Regions from separate parts of the Citrifermentans bremense genome, predicted to be linked through region 1. Evidence: riboswitches for the same ligand, from Rfam matches in the RefSeq annotation. Region 1 holds a riboswitch; each other region holds the start of a gene.
The links. Region 1 has a riboswitch for molybdenum cofactor ahead of GEOBRER4_RS10755 (molybdopterin molybdotransferase MoeA). Riboswitches for the same ligand answer to the same signal wherever they lie in the genome.

Region 1 (5,089 bases):
CGGACCAGGTAGCCAGCTTCTCCGAGATGAGGTAGGCGTCGTCCGGGATCACCTCGGTGCAGGCGACGGTCACACCGCGCTCCTCCAGGAAGCTTTTCAGGGCGGGGCCGCTGCCGTCGGCCCGCTCGCCGGTGGAACAACGGTCGCTCAAGGTCAGTATCGCTGCTCGCATGGAAAAATCTCCTTTGGCGTTGTTACGCTTCTCTCTTGAAGACGCCGCTCTTGCCGCCTTCCTTGTAGTGGAGCTTGACCTCCGAGATCACGATCCCCTTGTCGCTCCCCTTGCACATGTCGTAGACGGTGAGGGCGGCCACCGTCGCCGCGGCCATCGCCTCCATCTCCACCCCGGTCCGCTCGAAGGCGCGTACAGTCGCCAGGACGGCGATGGTACCCTTCTGCTCGTCCACCTCGAACTCGATCGAGACGTGGTGCAGCGCCAGCGGGTGGGAGAGGGGGATCAGCTCCGGGGTCTTCTTCGCCCCGGCTATCCCCGCTATGCGTGCCACACCCAGGACGTCACCCTTGGCTACCCGCCCGGAGACGATCGCCTGCACGGTCTCCGGCTTGAGCGAAAGTACCGCTCCGGCTATTGCGGTCCTAAGCGTCGGGACCTTCTCGCTTACGTCGACCATGATGGCGTTGCCGCTTGCGTCGAAATGATTGAAAGACATCTCAGGCCTCCATTTCCAGGGTGGGATCCAAAAGGTGCAGCTCGACCTCTTCGCCGGCGGCAAATTCGGTGCGGTCTGCCGGGAGCAGCGCCAGCGCGTTGCAGCGGAGCATGGTCTTCAATATCCCCGTGTTCTGGTCGCCGGCGGTGCTGGCCAGGTAGCGGCCCTCCTCGATGCTGACCTGCACCCGCAGGAAGTTCAGTTTCCCCGCTTTCTTGCGCGTCCCCTCCTTCAAATAGCCGCGCACGGTCCGCCTCAGCGCCTTCTCGTGCCCCATCATCCTCAAAAGCGCGGGGCGGACGAATTCGTCGAAGGTGATCATGGTGGAAACGGGGTTACCTGGGAGGGAGAAGACCGGCTTACTCCCCATGAGGGCGAATGCGGTGGGGCCGCCGGGCTTCACTCCCGGTTTCCAGAACTCTTCGACTACCCCTAACTCCGCCAGGATCTCGCGCACCAGGTCGCGGTCCCCGGCGGAAACGCCCGCGGAGGTGATCAGCACGTCCGCTTTCAGTCCTTCGCCGATATAGGCCAGGTGGCTTTCCCTGTTGTCCCTGGCGATGCCGAGGATCACCGGCTCCGCGCCGCAGAGCTTGACGGCGCAGGCAAGGGCCAGGGCGTTGCTGTTGACGATCTGGCTCTCCTTGGGTTCCGTGCCGATCTCCACCAGTTCGTCCCCGGTGGAGAGGATCGCCACCCGCACGCGCCGGTACACCGGAACCATGGCGGCGGAAAAGGAAGCGAGGAGGCTCACCTGCGGCGGGCCGATCAGGGTCCCCTTTGGCATGATCAGGTCGCCTCGGCCGACGTCCTCCCCCTGAAAGCGGATGTGGTCTCCCTTTTTCACCTGCTGCAGCAGCTTCACGCTTTGATCCGTTGCTTCTGTCTCCTCGATGGGGACTACGGCGTCCGCCCCGGGGGGGATGGGGGCGCCGGTCATGATTCTCGCGGCGCACCCTTCCGCGACCGCGTCGCCGGAGCTTACACCTGCCGGGATGTAGTCGGTCACCTTGAGCACGGTCCCGGGCGCGCAGCCTGCGCTTTTCACGGCGAAGCCGTCCATGGCGGAGTTGTCCCAGCGGGGCATGTCGCTGGGAGCGGCGTAGTCCTCGGCCAGTATCCTTCCTGCCGCTTCGAGCAGCATGACCCGCTCGACCCCGGCGGGTGCGACTTTTTCGAGAATGGTGCGCCGGGCAAGTTCGTAATTCATCATCGTTACCTCTTCGCAGTGGAATGGGAAAAGAAAAGGGCCCACATCCCAAAAGGAGAGGACCCCGTGCGCGGACAGCGGCGGCGGTTCTCCTTTCCAAAAGGGAGGCGGCGCCGTTTCCGGCAGCACCCAACGGCCCCGGCTTCGTGGGGGTACACCCCTTTAGAAAGCTGCGGCTCGGAGACTAGCTACTGATTTTGCTTAAGCCATAACACATTTGTCGAAAAATAAAAAATTATATTATTCCCAGAATTTCCACTGCGGCTTTCTTCTCGCTGCGCCTGCCAAAATAACTCCCCGTAAAATCGCATTCTTATACCATTATAGCCTTCTTCCTACAGCTGCGTATACGTTTTCTCACCCGTCATCTGCCGGTTGTCCACCGATTTTTAAGGGATTGCATTCCCCCCATCAAACAGGGTATGGTTTTTGGCATGCCGCCGGAACTCACTGGGGGAGGGCGGTCACTTTCGCATTCCAGCCGTCGGCGGCAGCCGACGGTTTCTGGGGAAGAAGCTTAGCTATGGCACTGATAGACACTTACGGCAGGCGCATCAACTACCTCCGGCTCTCCGTCACTGACCGCTGCAACCTCCGCTGCCGCTACTGCATGCCGGAAGAGGGGGTGGAGAAGCTGGACCATTCGGAGGTCCTCTCCTACGCCGACCTCTTGCGCATCTCGACCGAAGCGGTGGCTGCGGGGATCGAGAAGATCCGCGTCACCGGCGGCGAGCCCCTGGTCCGCAAAGGGATCCTGTCCTTCCTGGAGCGGCTGGGTGCGCTTCCCGGGCTCAAGGAACTGGTACTGACCACCAACGGCCTGCTCTTGAAGGAGATGGCTCAGGGGTTGCGGGAAGCGGGGGTGCAGCGCCTCAACATCAGCCTCGACTCCCTCAAGCCCGAGACCTTCGCGAAAATCACCCGCGGCGGCGAACTCCAGCGCGTCCTGGACGGGCTGGAGGCCGCTGAAAAGGCCGGTTTTTCCCCACACAAGATCAACGTGGTGGTGATGCGCGGCATAAACGACGACGAGATCCTCGACTTCGTGGAACTGACCATGAAGCGTCCCTACGTGGTCAGGTTCATCGAGTACATGCCGACCTGCGGTGACGCCGACTGGCGCGAACTCTGCGTCCCGGGTGCTGAGATCAGGGAGCGCATCGGCGCGCGTTATCTCATCGAAGAGGTGAGCCACAGCGAGCGCTCCGGCCCCTCGAAGAACTTCAAGGTGCAGGGGTCGCAGGGGTCGCTTGGGATCATCACCGCCATGACCGGGCATTTTTGCAACGGCTGCAACCGCTTGCGGGTGACCGCCTCGGGAATCGCCAAGGGGTGCCTCTTCTCGGGGGAAGGCGTGGACCTGCGGCCGGTATTGGCCACAGGCGACGACGCGCTCTTGCGCCGGGAGGTTCAGCGCATCGTCGCGGCGAAGCCCGGGCGCCACGAGGTGACGGACGAGGGAGCGGAAACGGTCCCGTTCGCCATGTCCAGGGTCGGCGGGTGATCAAGGGGTAGGTTGGTCCAGGAATTGAGGTTGCAGAGATATAGACAGGTTCAACAAAGGAGTCATCTATGACTGGAAAAATCATCGCGGTGAACGTGAGCCTCAACAAGGGAGAGCGGAAAACGCCGGTCCCCGAGGTCACGCTGCGGGAAAACCACGGCATCGAGGGTGATGCCCATGCGGGGGACTGGCACCGGCAGGTGAGCCTCCTGGCACAGGAGAGCATCGCCAAGATGGTCGCCCTGGGGCTCGACGTGAAAGAGGGGGATTTCGCCGAGAACATCACCACCGAAGGGGTGGACTTGGTGCATCTCCCTATAGGGACCCAGATGCAGCTGGGTGAGACACTCCTAGAGGTGACCCAGATCGGCAAGGAGTGCCACAACCGCTGCGCCATCTACTACCAGGCCGGTGACTGCGTCATGCCCAAGGAAGGGATCTTCGCCAAGGTGCTGAAGGGTGGGGTGGTGCGCCCCGGCGATGCGGTGACGGTACTCTAGGGTCCCGCGGCCTGGGAGCGCGGGAGCAACACGGTGAAGGTGCTCCCCCCGCCCGGGACGCTCTCGACGTCGATGCGCCCCCCGTGCTCCCGGATGATCCCGTAGGAGACGGAAAGCCCAAGGCCGGTGCCGTTGGCCTTGGTGGTGTAGAAGGGGTTGAACACCTGCCTCAGGTTCTCCAGCGCTATGCCGACGCCGGTGTCCGCCACCTTCACCTCGCATCCCCCCTCCGCCCCCAGGGGGCGGGTCCGGACCGTAAGCACGCCACCTGCCGGCATCGCCTGCACCCCGTTCAGAACCAGGTTGGTGAACACCTGCCGCAACTGGTCCGCATCCCCCTCCACCTGCGCCACGTTCTCCGCGTACTGCTCTACTATCTCCACTCCCTCCAGCGGCACCTGGTGCCCGATCTGGCCGACAATCTCGTGCAGGAGCTCGTTCAGCCGCACCGCGCCCGCCTCCATCTGCTCACGCCTGGCGAACTTCAACAGGTTCGACACGATCCGCTCCACCCTTTTTACCTGCTGAAAGATGGTGTCCACTTCCTCCCGTATCGGGGCGTCCTCCGGCACCGAGAGCTGCAAGAGCTCGGTGTTGCCGCGGATGATCGCCATCGGGTTGTTGATCTCGTGGGCGACCCCAGCCGCAAGCTCGCCTATCGCCGCGAGCTTTTCAACTCGCAGCAGTTCCTCCCTGGTCTGCACCAGGAGCCGGTTCTTTTCCTCCAGCTCGGCGGTTCTCGATTGCACCTTCTCTTCGAGGTTGCGGTTGAGCTCGATGATGCTGTCCTCGCGCTCAACGAGCGAGCGGCTCATGTCGTTGAACCTCCCCGCCAAGTCCCCGATCTCGTCCCGGGAATCGATGCTGCTTTTCACGTTGCGCTCGCCGGCTGCCACCCGGCGCGCCAGTGAATCGAGTTCGCGTATCGGCTGGGAGAGCTTTTTCCCCAGGAAGCCGGCCATGGAGACCCCGACCAGCCCGCTCACCAAAAGGACGAAGCTCAAAAGGACGGCCATGTCGATCTTGACCGCAGAGTACTGGCTTTCCAGCATCCCCACGTAGAGGGCGCCGATCGGGACCCCCTGCAGGGAGAGGATCGGCTCGTACGCGGTCAGGTACCAGTCGTTCACGACGTATGCGCGCCCGACCCACTTTGCCCCCTTGAGGAGCACCCGCTCCTGGACCGGCGCGGAGAGCCTGGTGC
Region 2 (5,089 bases), 1.5 Mb from region 1:
CAGCAACAGGAACAGGCTCGCGGAAAGGAGCACCATCATGGTGAAACCGTAGCGCGACAGGAAGGTCTGCGGCTTGTTGATGACGATGCTATCCGACGGCAGCTTCGAGACCGGTATGCCGAAGCGCTTGAGCTCCGTGTAGTCGAACATGTACTGGTTCGGGCTTGGCTGCAGGCGCGACGGGAGGCGCTCCCCCTTGAGCAGGGCTACGGCCATCTCCGCGGCGGCCACTCCATGCTGGCGCAGGTTGACCAGCCGGCCGCCGACGATCCCGTACCCCAGGTTGAATTCCCACCCCCCGTACACCGGAGCGCGGCTCGCGTCCGAGATGCGGCGCAGCGCCTCGACGCTGGAGATGCGCACGCCCTTCTCGTCGGGGACGAAGGAGGCGAAGTAGACGATCACGCTCCCTTGGGGAATCTGCTGCACCTCGCGAATCAGCTCTTCGAGCCTTTTCCCTGCCAGGTAACTGAACGCGGCGCGCGACTGGAAGCGGCTCGCCGCGGCTTTGAAGCTCGCGCTGTTGAGGGTTCCGGTGATGGAGTCGTCGTGGATGACCACGATGCGCCTGCTGTCGGGGTGGAGCCTGAAGATCAGCTCCAGCGTGTCCGCAAAGCTCGGGGTCTCGTCTATCCCCGAAAAGTCCGGGCGGTCCTTGATGCGACCTGCGTCGAAATCGTTGGTGCCGCAAAAGACCACGGGGGTGTTGCCGAAGAGCCGGTCACGGTGCTTCTCCACGACGTTGAAGGCATAGTCGTCGGTGGCGACGATTAAATCGAACTGTTTTTTCTGGAACTTGAAGTTGAGTGTATCCAGCACCCGGCGGTCATACTCCGGACCGCTGTAGTTCTTGGAGTCAAGGTACTCGATGGTGATTTCTGCGGCGGGGTAGGTTTTGCGGAGGGTCTCGCTGAAGCCGGCGATGATGCCGTCCGACCCCTTGTACCCGGCGTGATATGAGTTGATCAGCAGGATCTTCTTGTGCTGCAGCGCCTCCGGCCCTGCACCGGTTTTAGAGGACGCCGGTACCGCAAGCACCGGAAACAGCAGACAGGAGAGCAGCAGGCAGGAGAGCAGAAGGAAGGGGAGGCGTTGGAACATTTTCATACTCTCTGTTGTCTCCGTTCAAAAGGGTATGACTGTCAAAAAAGGACGCGGTTCCGGCACTATACACGATCTGGCGCTTTTGTAAAAGGTTTTCGGGCGGTTGAACTGCTGAGCCTCAAGGGGAGATTGGCTTGCTATAATGTGCTGATGCAAAAAAGCATTGGATTCCAGACCCGCGGTTCGGGAGGGGATGATGAGCAAGAAGGAACAAGAGCGCAAGGCGACGACGGAGGGGGAAGAGGCGATGGCCGCCGTGGTGAACCGCAACATCGCCGCGCTGCTGGAGAGGCGCCAGGCCGAGGAGCGGAAAAAGCCCGTGCAGGAGCGGGTCGCCGATGCCATAACCTCTTTCACCGGAAGCATGACCTTCGTCTATATCCACGTGCTCCTGTTCAGCGGTTGGATTCTGATCAACGTGTCGTGGCTCCCCATTTTGCGTCCCTTCGACCCATCGCTCGTCATCCTCGCCATGGTGGCCTCGGTCGAGGCGATCTTTCTCTCCACCTTCGTTCTCATCAGCCAGAACCGGATGCAGGCATTGGCCGACCGGCGCGCGGAACTGAACCTCCACATAGATCTGCTGGCTGAGCACGAGGTGACCAGGATCATCACCCTTTTGACCGCCATCGGGGAGCGCCTTGGGGTGGAGGAGTCGAGGAACCCGGAGCTGGAGGAGCTTGCCAGGGACGTGCAGCCGGAAAAGGTCCTCGACACCATGGACCAGGTGGAGCAGGAGACGGCGGAAAAGGCGCCGCTTGGCACGGAAGAAGAAAAATGACCGCCTTCGAAAAAATCGTTAGCGTATACCGTTTTCCTGTGTTATTCCACTGGGCCAAATTTATCGAACTCTCCGAGCTCTGCCGCCTACCGGGTCTTTTCCCCATGGCGCCGAGCCAACGGGTGTCGCTGGAAACGGCGGCGCCTCTCTTTTGGAAAGGAGAGCCTTGAAGCAGTACCGGTAATTATTCCGGTTGCTTACGGCCTCTTTCCATCTTCGGAACGGGGCATTTTTTTGTCCACCGTTGTATACCTGTGGTTATAGCGAATGGGAGTGCAGGCATGCGGATATTGATAGCCATAGACGATACCGACAACCTGGAGAGCCGGGGGACCGGGGAGATCGCTTCCCTGATCGCGGACGGGTTGGAGCAGCGGGGATGGGGCTCGTGCAGCTTCGTCACCAGGCACCAGCTCTTTGTCCACCCGGACATCCCGTACACTTCGCACAACAGCGCCATGTGCTTTTACGCCGAAATCGGCGAGGGGGCCCTGGCGCCGGTGACGGAGTTCGTATCGGATTTCCTCGGGCGGGAGTCCGCGCCGGGGTCCGATCCCGGCCTCTGCGTGGTCGTGCCGGAGCGCGTGACGTCGGAAGACGAGCTGATGGCCTTCGGGCGGCGGGCGAAGCGTGAAGTGATCACCATGGACGAGGCCTACGGCCTCGCCCGGCGGCTCGGGGTGCACCTCTCCCAGCACGGAGGGACCGGGCAGGGGGTGATCGGCGCGCTGGCGGGGGCCGGGCTTCGTCTCTGGGGGAACGACGGGCGGCTCAAGGGGGCGCTGGAGTTCGCGCAGCCGTGCCCGACGCTGAGGGTCGCGGAGCTGCTGCAGCATCCCCTGGTGGATGCGGTCCGCTGCGCCGACGGCGGTGCCCCGCACGAGGATGACCTGGTCTCGATAGGCGAGAAGCCGAAGACGGTGCTTTTGGGCGGGAGCTCGGTGTTGCTGGTCTCTCCGCTTGATGACGCGTCTGCGGCCCGCTGGCAGACGCTGCACAGAAAGCGGCTCAGGGGGTACTGACCGATGTGGCGCACCGATGCCATGGGGGGAAGGGAATTTCTTCACGGAAGGGACGCGTGGCAGGCAGCTGCCCGGGCGGCCGAGGAGTGCGCCGCCTTTGCCGCCGACGTCGACGAGGAGCTGGTCGCCGAGGAGGAGCGCTCCTGCTACAACTGCCGCTTTCGGCGCTGGAGCGCCACGTCCTTTAACTGCCTGAAGGAGCGCGTTTAAGCGCCTGCCAGGCGACAAGGAGGCTTTCTGGATCATGTTTTTCTCAGAGTCGAGGGCCTGGGCTACACCCACCGGGGGGCTTGCGAACCGGCACTGTCGGGAATTTCCTGCAGCGTAGGCCAGGGTGAGTTCGTGGCCCTTACCGGCAACTCCGGAAGCGGCAAGAGCACCCTTTTGCTCGCCCTAGCCGGGCTCTTGCAGGAAGGCTCACTCGATGGGAGCGTCTCCCTTTTCATCGCTTCGGATGCCGCAGCCATGCGCCGGGAGGTCGGCATCGTCTTCCAGAACCCGGAAGCGCAGATGCTTTGCGACACTGTGGCGGAAGAGGTGGCTTTCGGGCCGGAGAACCTCTGCCTGCCGCCGGACGAGGTGGCCTTGCGGGTGAAGAAGGCGCTGCGGGCGGTACTTTTGGAAGGTGAGGAGGGGCGCAGCACGGAGCGGTTTTCCGCGGGGCAAAAACAGCGGCTTTGCATCGCCTCGGTGCTCTCGATGCAACCCTCGCTGCTGCTTCTGGACGAGCCGAGCGCCCAGCTCGATGTCCGGGGAAAGCTGGAGCTTTACGCCACCCTGTCGGAATTGAAGCGGAAAGGGCACACCATCATAATGGCGGAACACGACCCGCGTCCTTTCGCTTCCCTCATCGACCGGTACCTGACTCTGGACCGCGGCAAGCTGGTGGGCGACGGAACCTCACCCCCCGCCCCGGTACACTACCGGCCGAAGTCATGGCTGCTCCCCTACTGCACCTCCCTTTACGGGACAAGGCCCATACTCGACGTTTCCGGGCTCTCGCTCTCCTACCCGGAAACCGGGGAGGTGCTCAAGGGGGTGGATCTCAGGGTAAACCGCGGCCAGCGGGTGCACCTTTTCGGCGGCAACGGCGCCGGCAAGTCGAGCTTTTTGCGCTGCCTGGCCGGAACGCTTCGCCCCGACGGCGGCAACGTCCGGATCGCCGGGATGCAGAACCCCCGTGCCGGAACGCTAACCGGGAAGGTGGGGATGCTGTTCCAGAACCCGACGCGCCAGCTCTTCACCGAGAGCGTCTGGCACGAGGTCGCCTTCACCATGCAGCGGCTGGGGTGGGACCGTGAGGAGATCGACCGCATCGTCGCCGAGACCCTCTCCTTCTGCGGCATCGCGCACCTGGCGCAGCGGGCCCCTCTTACCCTCTCCTATGGAGAACAGCACCGCGTCGCCCTCGCCGCGGCGATGGCGCCGCGCCCGTCGCTGCTTTTATTGGACGAACCGTTTGCCGGGCTCGATTTCCCGCAGCGCCTGAGCCTCCTCTCGATCCTGGGGAGGATGCCGGTCAGGTACGACACCACCGTCCTGATCGCCTCTCATGACGGGCTCCCCGACCCGCGCTGGGCCGACTGCAGCTTCGTGCTGGAAGGGGGGACGATTGCCGCAAAGTAACGCCAACCCACGCAGGTCGCTTAGAAGCTGTGACTACGCCTGCCAGTTCACCTGCCACGACTCGGCGGTACACCGGATGGGGGCGGGGTGGAAGATCGTGCTGGGGATGGTGCTGAGCTTCCTTGCCGCCGGGGTACGTGCCCCGGGGATGCTGGCCCTTCTGGTCGCGGCGACCCTGATCTACTACTTCGCCGCCCGCCTGACCCTGGGGGATTTGTGGCGCGACATCCGCCTGTTCGCCTTTCAGGCGGCGCTGGTGATCCCGCTTTACTGCCTGCTCGAAGGGCCCGCTAAGGGGCTTTGGCCCGGGGTGAGGATCTCTTCCCAGATCATCCTCTTCTACCTCCCCGGCGCCGTTTTCCTGCGTACCACCCGCACGGTCGACGCCATGAAGGGGCTGCGCAGGGTGGTCCCCTACCGGCTCTCCTTCCTGGTGTTCGTCAGCATCAGGTTCGTGCCGCTTTTTTTGCGCGAGCTGGAGGAGATCATGGTGGCCCAGCAGTTGCGCGGCGCGCGCCTTGCGCCGCGCCAGCTTGCCGACCCGCGCAACTGGCCC
Region 3 (5,089 bases), 590 kb from region 1:
AGTCGACGATTTCGGAGCACATGTCAGGCGTCGGATAATAAGGGATCGACTTTTCTCCCCTCAGTTCCCAGTCCAGCACATACTGCTTGAACCCTTCGTGGGGAATCTGGGGCCAATCCCTTACGAACTCCTCTCTCTGCTCCATGGTCGGAAAAGCAGACTGGGGCCACTGCCCTTCCATCTGGGTGATGCTTATCTTCTCGTTGGTGGAGTACATGAGGAAATAGAGCGGATCCAGCGTTCCGAGCTTGACCGGGAGCTGCTCGTGCTTCTTGATGGTGTTGTGATCGAAGGCCTCGGCGCCGTTGCCGATCTTGCGGGCGGCGAAATAGACGCCGTCAGCCAGCACGTCGCCGATTCCTTCCCGCCGCACGACCCTGTCGAGGAGCCAGAAGAATCTCCCCTCCTTATCCGACGGGCAGCCGGCGAAGTCCTTGTCCGTCAGGATGCCGGCTTCATAAAGTTCAACGGCGAAGGCCAGAATTTGGGGAGTAGAGAAGGAGTCGACGCCATACTCAGTGGCGCGTTGAAGTATTTTCCAGGAAAAGTCCAAGTCATCGACGTAGGCCGCCATTGCATAGGTGAGTTTCCCGAAGCACTTCGCCATGTATCTCGGCGTGTCTTTGTGGGATATCAGAGCCCCGCAATGCGTGGGACAGTTAAAGCAGCTTATCAACCGCTTTACCGCGGCGTGCTGTGACTTCGACCAGGACTCGTCGATTTCTTCGGTCCAGAAGTCTCTTCTCCGGGTGCGTGCATTGCCCCAGGCAAAGTTCTCTGTGTGCCACTTTTCGTCCGTGTGCAGCATCTCCTGCGGAGACCCGATGCCGGACAAGATGGTCATCACGTCCTTGATGGGGTTGGCCCATCTGTACTTGATGTAGTCCGTCACCCCCTTCATCTGTTCCATAAACTCATCTGGCCGGGCGAGATAGATGTCCTTTGTCCCGCGAACGGCAATTGCCTTTATCTTCTTGTCTCCCATGACAGCGCCGCCGCCGAGCCTGCTGGCGCTCGACCTGGACTGCTCGATGGAAGCCGTGAAGACGCGGTTCTCCCCGGCAAGGCCGATGGCTGCGACCTGGGCTTTGGGCAGATTCAGTTCTTTGCGGATGAGTTCCTGAGTTTCAACAGCGCCTCGCCCCTGCAGATGCGAGGCGTCGCGTATCTCCACCTTGTCGTTGTTGATGTACAGGTACACCCAGTTGGGTGACTTGTTCTTGAAGATCACCTTGTCATAGCCGGCGTATTTGAGTTCAGCTGCGAAAAATCCCCCCATCATCGGGTACGCCAAGGTTCCAGACTGCGGCGAAACGAAGGTGACGACAGAACGGTTGGCACTGAAAGCAGGCGTAGCGTTTAAAAGACCGGTGCTGAAGATAAGGTGATTTTCAGGGTCAAAGGCCTTAACCTCTGGCGGGACCCTGTCCCAGTGTTCCTTGATGCTGGTACCCAACCCGCCAAGATGAAGTTGCATCAGCTTGGGGTCGGTCGCTACACGCTCGATATTTCCCGTCGCCAGGTCGATTTCCAGATAGTATCCTGCCTCTGCATATCTCATTTTTACCTCTCTTTAAATGTTCACATTCCATGTCTTGATGTCGGTTTTATCTACCAATGCGCTCGTATCGTCCCTCCTTGGACTCTCCGCGTTTCATTCACCCTCTTCCACCCGGAGGCAGGTCCTGACTGAATGCTGGCAAAAGCCTCCGCACGGTTCATTGATGCTGATTCCCTGCCTGCAAAGATTTTGTTCCATCACCTTAGGGTCGACCGCCACCCGATCTATGTTTCCTGTCATGATGTCTACTTCGAGATAACATCCAGCCTCTGTGTATTTCATTTTCCTTTCCTCCTCCCTGTTTTTTGATTTGGTGATCAGCCAATGATGTCGATCTTTGCTGTTGCGTCTGTTGATAGTCGCCAGCGACCGGCGCCCGGTGAGCGAGGTTGGACGCCTCCTACGAAAAAAGGGGCATCTCTGGATAGAGAGGCCCCTTTACGGTCCGGACGCACTCCGGCCGTTGGGGTCTCCTTTGCAAAAGGGAGGCACCGCCGTTTCCAGCGATACCCATAGGCCGGCCCGCCCTGAGGGAGATCCCTTTTAGGCGCCACGGCTCGGAGACTGCTTTTCTGATTTTTGTGGCAGCAAACCCGCCCTCGCTGCGGGTGCGGCTTCTAGTACAACAAACGCAAAAGGGGCGTCTCTGGATAGAGAGGCCCCTTGACGGCTCCGGACGCACTCCGGCCGTTGGGGTCTCCTTTGCAAAAGGGAGGCACCGCCGTTTCCAGCGATACCCGTAGGCCGGCCCGCCCTGAGGGGAAATCCCTTTTAGGCGCCACGGCTCGGAGACTGTTGTTTAGATTTTTCCGCCGCTAAATAAGCTTCCGGGACAGTTACACGACCCTGAGCAGAAGACAGCGTTCCTTGCGGTTCCGGCTCCTGCCGGGTTCACCGCTACAATTTGGGTAAAAAGGTACTTTAATACCATAATGGTGTCAAGCAAAAACAGGAGGGTATAGGAAGATTCGCAGAGGTAAAGATAATGGTCGCACGATATGAGTCTTTCCTACTGGATCAGCATAGACGGTACTGCAACAGAAGCAGCACTGTGCCTGCCAGATATATTGACAGCATACTGATTATATGCATAATGGCACACCTGCCGCGCAGGGCTGTGGTATACTGCCGTTTTTTGCAGCTGCTATAACAGCAACACCGCATCGCTTGCGCGCCGGGGTAACCGCTTCGAGAGAAGGGGGCTTTACATGCCAGCAAGAACACCGATCGAGATAGAGAAGACTCTGGGGTTTCTCCTGTCGAAGGCCTATCAGCGCGCCAGCCTCATCTTCAAGGAGCACTTCGACGATTACGATTTAACTCCGCAGCAATTCGGCCTCTTGGGTTTTCTGTGGCGCGAGGACGGCCTGAGCCAGTCTGTGCTCTCGGCCAGGAGCCAGATCGACAGGACCACCATGGGGGGGCTGATCGACAGGCTGGAAAAGGAGGGGCTCGTGGCAAGGCAGGCGGACCCGGACGACCGCCGCGCCTATCGCATCTGCCTCACGGAAAAGGGGAAGGCGCTGCAGCCGGAACTTACGCCGCTGGCGCTGAAAGCCCAGCGGAAGCTGGTAGCCAAACTGACCCCTGAAGAACAGGAAACCTTGAAGTCGCTGTTGGAAAAGATCCGCAGCTGATCCTGGAGCTTTCATGCGAAGAGCGTTGATCATACTGGCATTGATGGCCCTCACTGGAACAGGCGCGGCAAGGGCCGAGACCCTCACGCTGAAGGAGTGCCTGAACAAGGCGGCTGCCAGCAGCAGGGGACTCAAGGCGAACACCCATGATGTCGCGATCGCCCAGGAACAGATCGCCATCGCCCGCAGCGCAAGGCTCCCCCGGGTGGACCTGCAGGCAGGCTACACCGCCCAGCTTGACGCACAGGCCGTGAAATTCGGCAACGTCGTCCAGGAAACCCAGGATCCCCGCTACCCCTTCCTGAACCTCAGCATCTACAACACCCTGTACGATTTCGGCCGCACCGGCGCGCGCGAGGCGAGAGCCCGTCTGCAGCGCGATGCGGCGCAGTTCTCCCACTCGGGCCAGGAGCAGGACCTGTTCCTGGAGGTGGTGCGCGCCTACTTCGGCATCCTCGCCGCGGATAAGCTGGTCGGCGCAGCCAACGACGAGGTGGTCCAGATGACCGCCCACCAGAAGACGGCGCAGGCGCTGTTCGAGGAGGGTGTGGTGACGCGAAACGACCTCTTGCAGGCCGAGGTGCGCGTGGCTTCCAGCAGGCAGAACCTTTACAGCGCCCTGAACCAGGTCCAAAACGGCTGGCTCTACCTGAACTACCTCACCGGCGCCCCGGCCGGTTACCGCGCCGACCTCCAGGAACAGACGGACATCCCCCCCCTTCCCGACGAGCAGGCGGCACCGGACCTCTCCAGGCGCGGCGAAATCTCGGCCCTCAGGGCCGTGGTCAGTGCTGACGAACAGACCGTCAAAGAGGCAAAAAGCGATTACTACCCCGAGATCTTCGCGAAGTTCGGCCTGGACTACCTGGACAACAGCAAGGTCCGCGAACAGACCATCTATGCGGCCACGCTCGGGCTCAAGGTGAACCTCTTCGACGGTGCCGCCAAGGAAGCGAGGATCCGCCAGGCGGTCGAATCGCGGGCAAGGGACGAGGAGCGGATGAGGGACCTGGAGGACCGGGTCAGGCTCGAACTCTCCACGGCCCAAAACGACATGAAGGTCGCGCTCACAAGGCTCCAGGTCGCCGAGAAGGCGATAGCCCAGGGGGTGGAAAACCTACGCATCACCCGCGACCGCTATCAGGAAAAAGTAGGCACCGCCACCGAGGTCATCGACGCACAGACCCTCCTCACCCAGACCAGGACCGACTACTTTCGCAGCGTCTTCGATCTGCAGGTTGCCGCCGCCCGCGTGAAAAGGGCGACCGGAGAGCTTTGATCACCGGGCAGCAGTTATCCACGACAAGCAACTTTCTTGAGGTTCATATAAATGGCTGAACATACGACCGAGACTACCGAAAATAACGGGGCAAATCCGGCGCCGACTGGCGAGCGGAAGGGCCTGAACAAGAAGCAGCGCGGCGGCATCGTCCTCCTTGTGATCGTCATAATCGGGGCCCTTTTGGGTGTGCACCGGTGGGTCCGGAGCAAGACCCACATCGAAACGGACAACGCGTTCATCGAGTCGCATGTCCACTCCATCGCCAGTCGTGTTCCGGGGCTGGTGCAGCGGGTAGCGGTGGTGGACAACCAGTTCGTGCACAAGGGCGACCTGCTGGTCGAACTTGACCCGTCCGACTACCGGGCGCGCGAGGGAAGCGCTTCGGCTTCCGTGGAAATGGCCAAGAACGAGACCTCAGGCGACTACGCGCAGGTGGAGAGCGCACGGGCCAACGTCGGTTTGGCAACTGCCCGGCTGGAGCAGGCAAACCTGGACCTGAGACGGGCCGAGGCGCTTTTCGCCAAGGAAGTTATTCCCCGCGAGCAGCTGGACCGGCAGCGCACGGCACACCGGGTCGCGCAGATGCAGCTCAAGGAGGCGCAGGAGGCG

Region 2: linked by a shared signal. The riboswitch ahead of GEOBRER4_RS04080 (hypothetical protein) and the one ahead of GEOBRER4_RS10755 (molybdopterin molybdotransferase MoeA) in region 1 are both predicted to bind molybdenum cofactor.
Region 3: linked by a shared signal. The riboswitch ahead of GEOBRER4_RS08280 (aldehyde ferredoxin oxidoreductase C-terminal domain-containing protein) and the one ahead of GEOBRER4_RS10755 (molybdopterin molybdotransferase MoeA) in region 1 are both predicted to bind molybdenum cofactor.

Annotation. Positions count from the first base shown of each region.
Region 1 is NZ_AP023213.1:2,446,162-2,451,250, reverse strand. It holds gene GEOBRER4_RS10765 (MogA/MoaB family molybdenum cofactor biosynthesis protein) at 1-172, opposite strand, end outside; gene moaC (cyclic pyranopterin monophosphate synthase MoaC) at 195-671, opposite strand; gene GEOBRER4_RS10755 (molybdopterin molybdotransferase MoeA) at 673-1,884, opposite strand; molybdenum cofactor riboswitch at 1,955-2,076, opposite strand; gene moaA (GTP 3',8-cyclase MoaA) at 2,405-3,385, shown strand; gene GEOBRER4_RS10745 (MOSC domain-containing protein) at 3,454-3,885, shown strand; gene GEOBRER4_RS10740 (cache domain-containing protein) at 3,882-5,089, opposite strand, start outside.
Region 2 is NZ_AP023213.1:950,729-955,817, forward strand. It holds gene GEOBRER4_RS04070 (ABC transporter substrate binding protein) at 1-1,107, opposite strand, end outside; gene GEOBRER4_RS04075 (DUF1003 domain-containing protein) at 1,301-1,885, shown strand; molybdenum cofactor riboswitch at 1,944-2,063, shown strand; gene GEOBRER4_RS04080 (hypothetical protein) at 2,167-2,907, shown strand; gene GEOBRER4_RS04085 (hypothetical protein) at 2,911-3,117, shown strand; gene GEOBRER4_RS04090 (ABC transporter ATP-binding protein) at 3,175-4,533, shown strand; gene GEOBRER4_RS04095 (energy-coupling factor transporter transmembrane component T family protein) at 4,520-5,089, shown strand, end outside.
Region 3 is NZ_AP023213.1:1,858,505-1,863,593, reverse strand. It holds gene GEOBRER4_RS08280 (aldehyde ferredoxin oxidoreductase C-terminal domain-containing protein) at 1-1,561, opposite strand, end outside; molybdenum cofactor riboswitch at 2,016-2,136, opposite strand; molybdenum cofactor riboswitch at 2,243-2,364, opposite strand; gene GEOBRER4_RS08275 (MarR family winged helix-turn-helix transcriptional regulator) at 2,770-3,198, shown strand; gene GEOBRER4_RS08270 (TolC family protein) at 3,212-4,477, shown strand; gene GEOBRER4_RS08265 (HlyD family secretion protein) at 4,529-5,089, shown strand, end outside.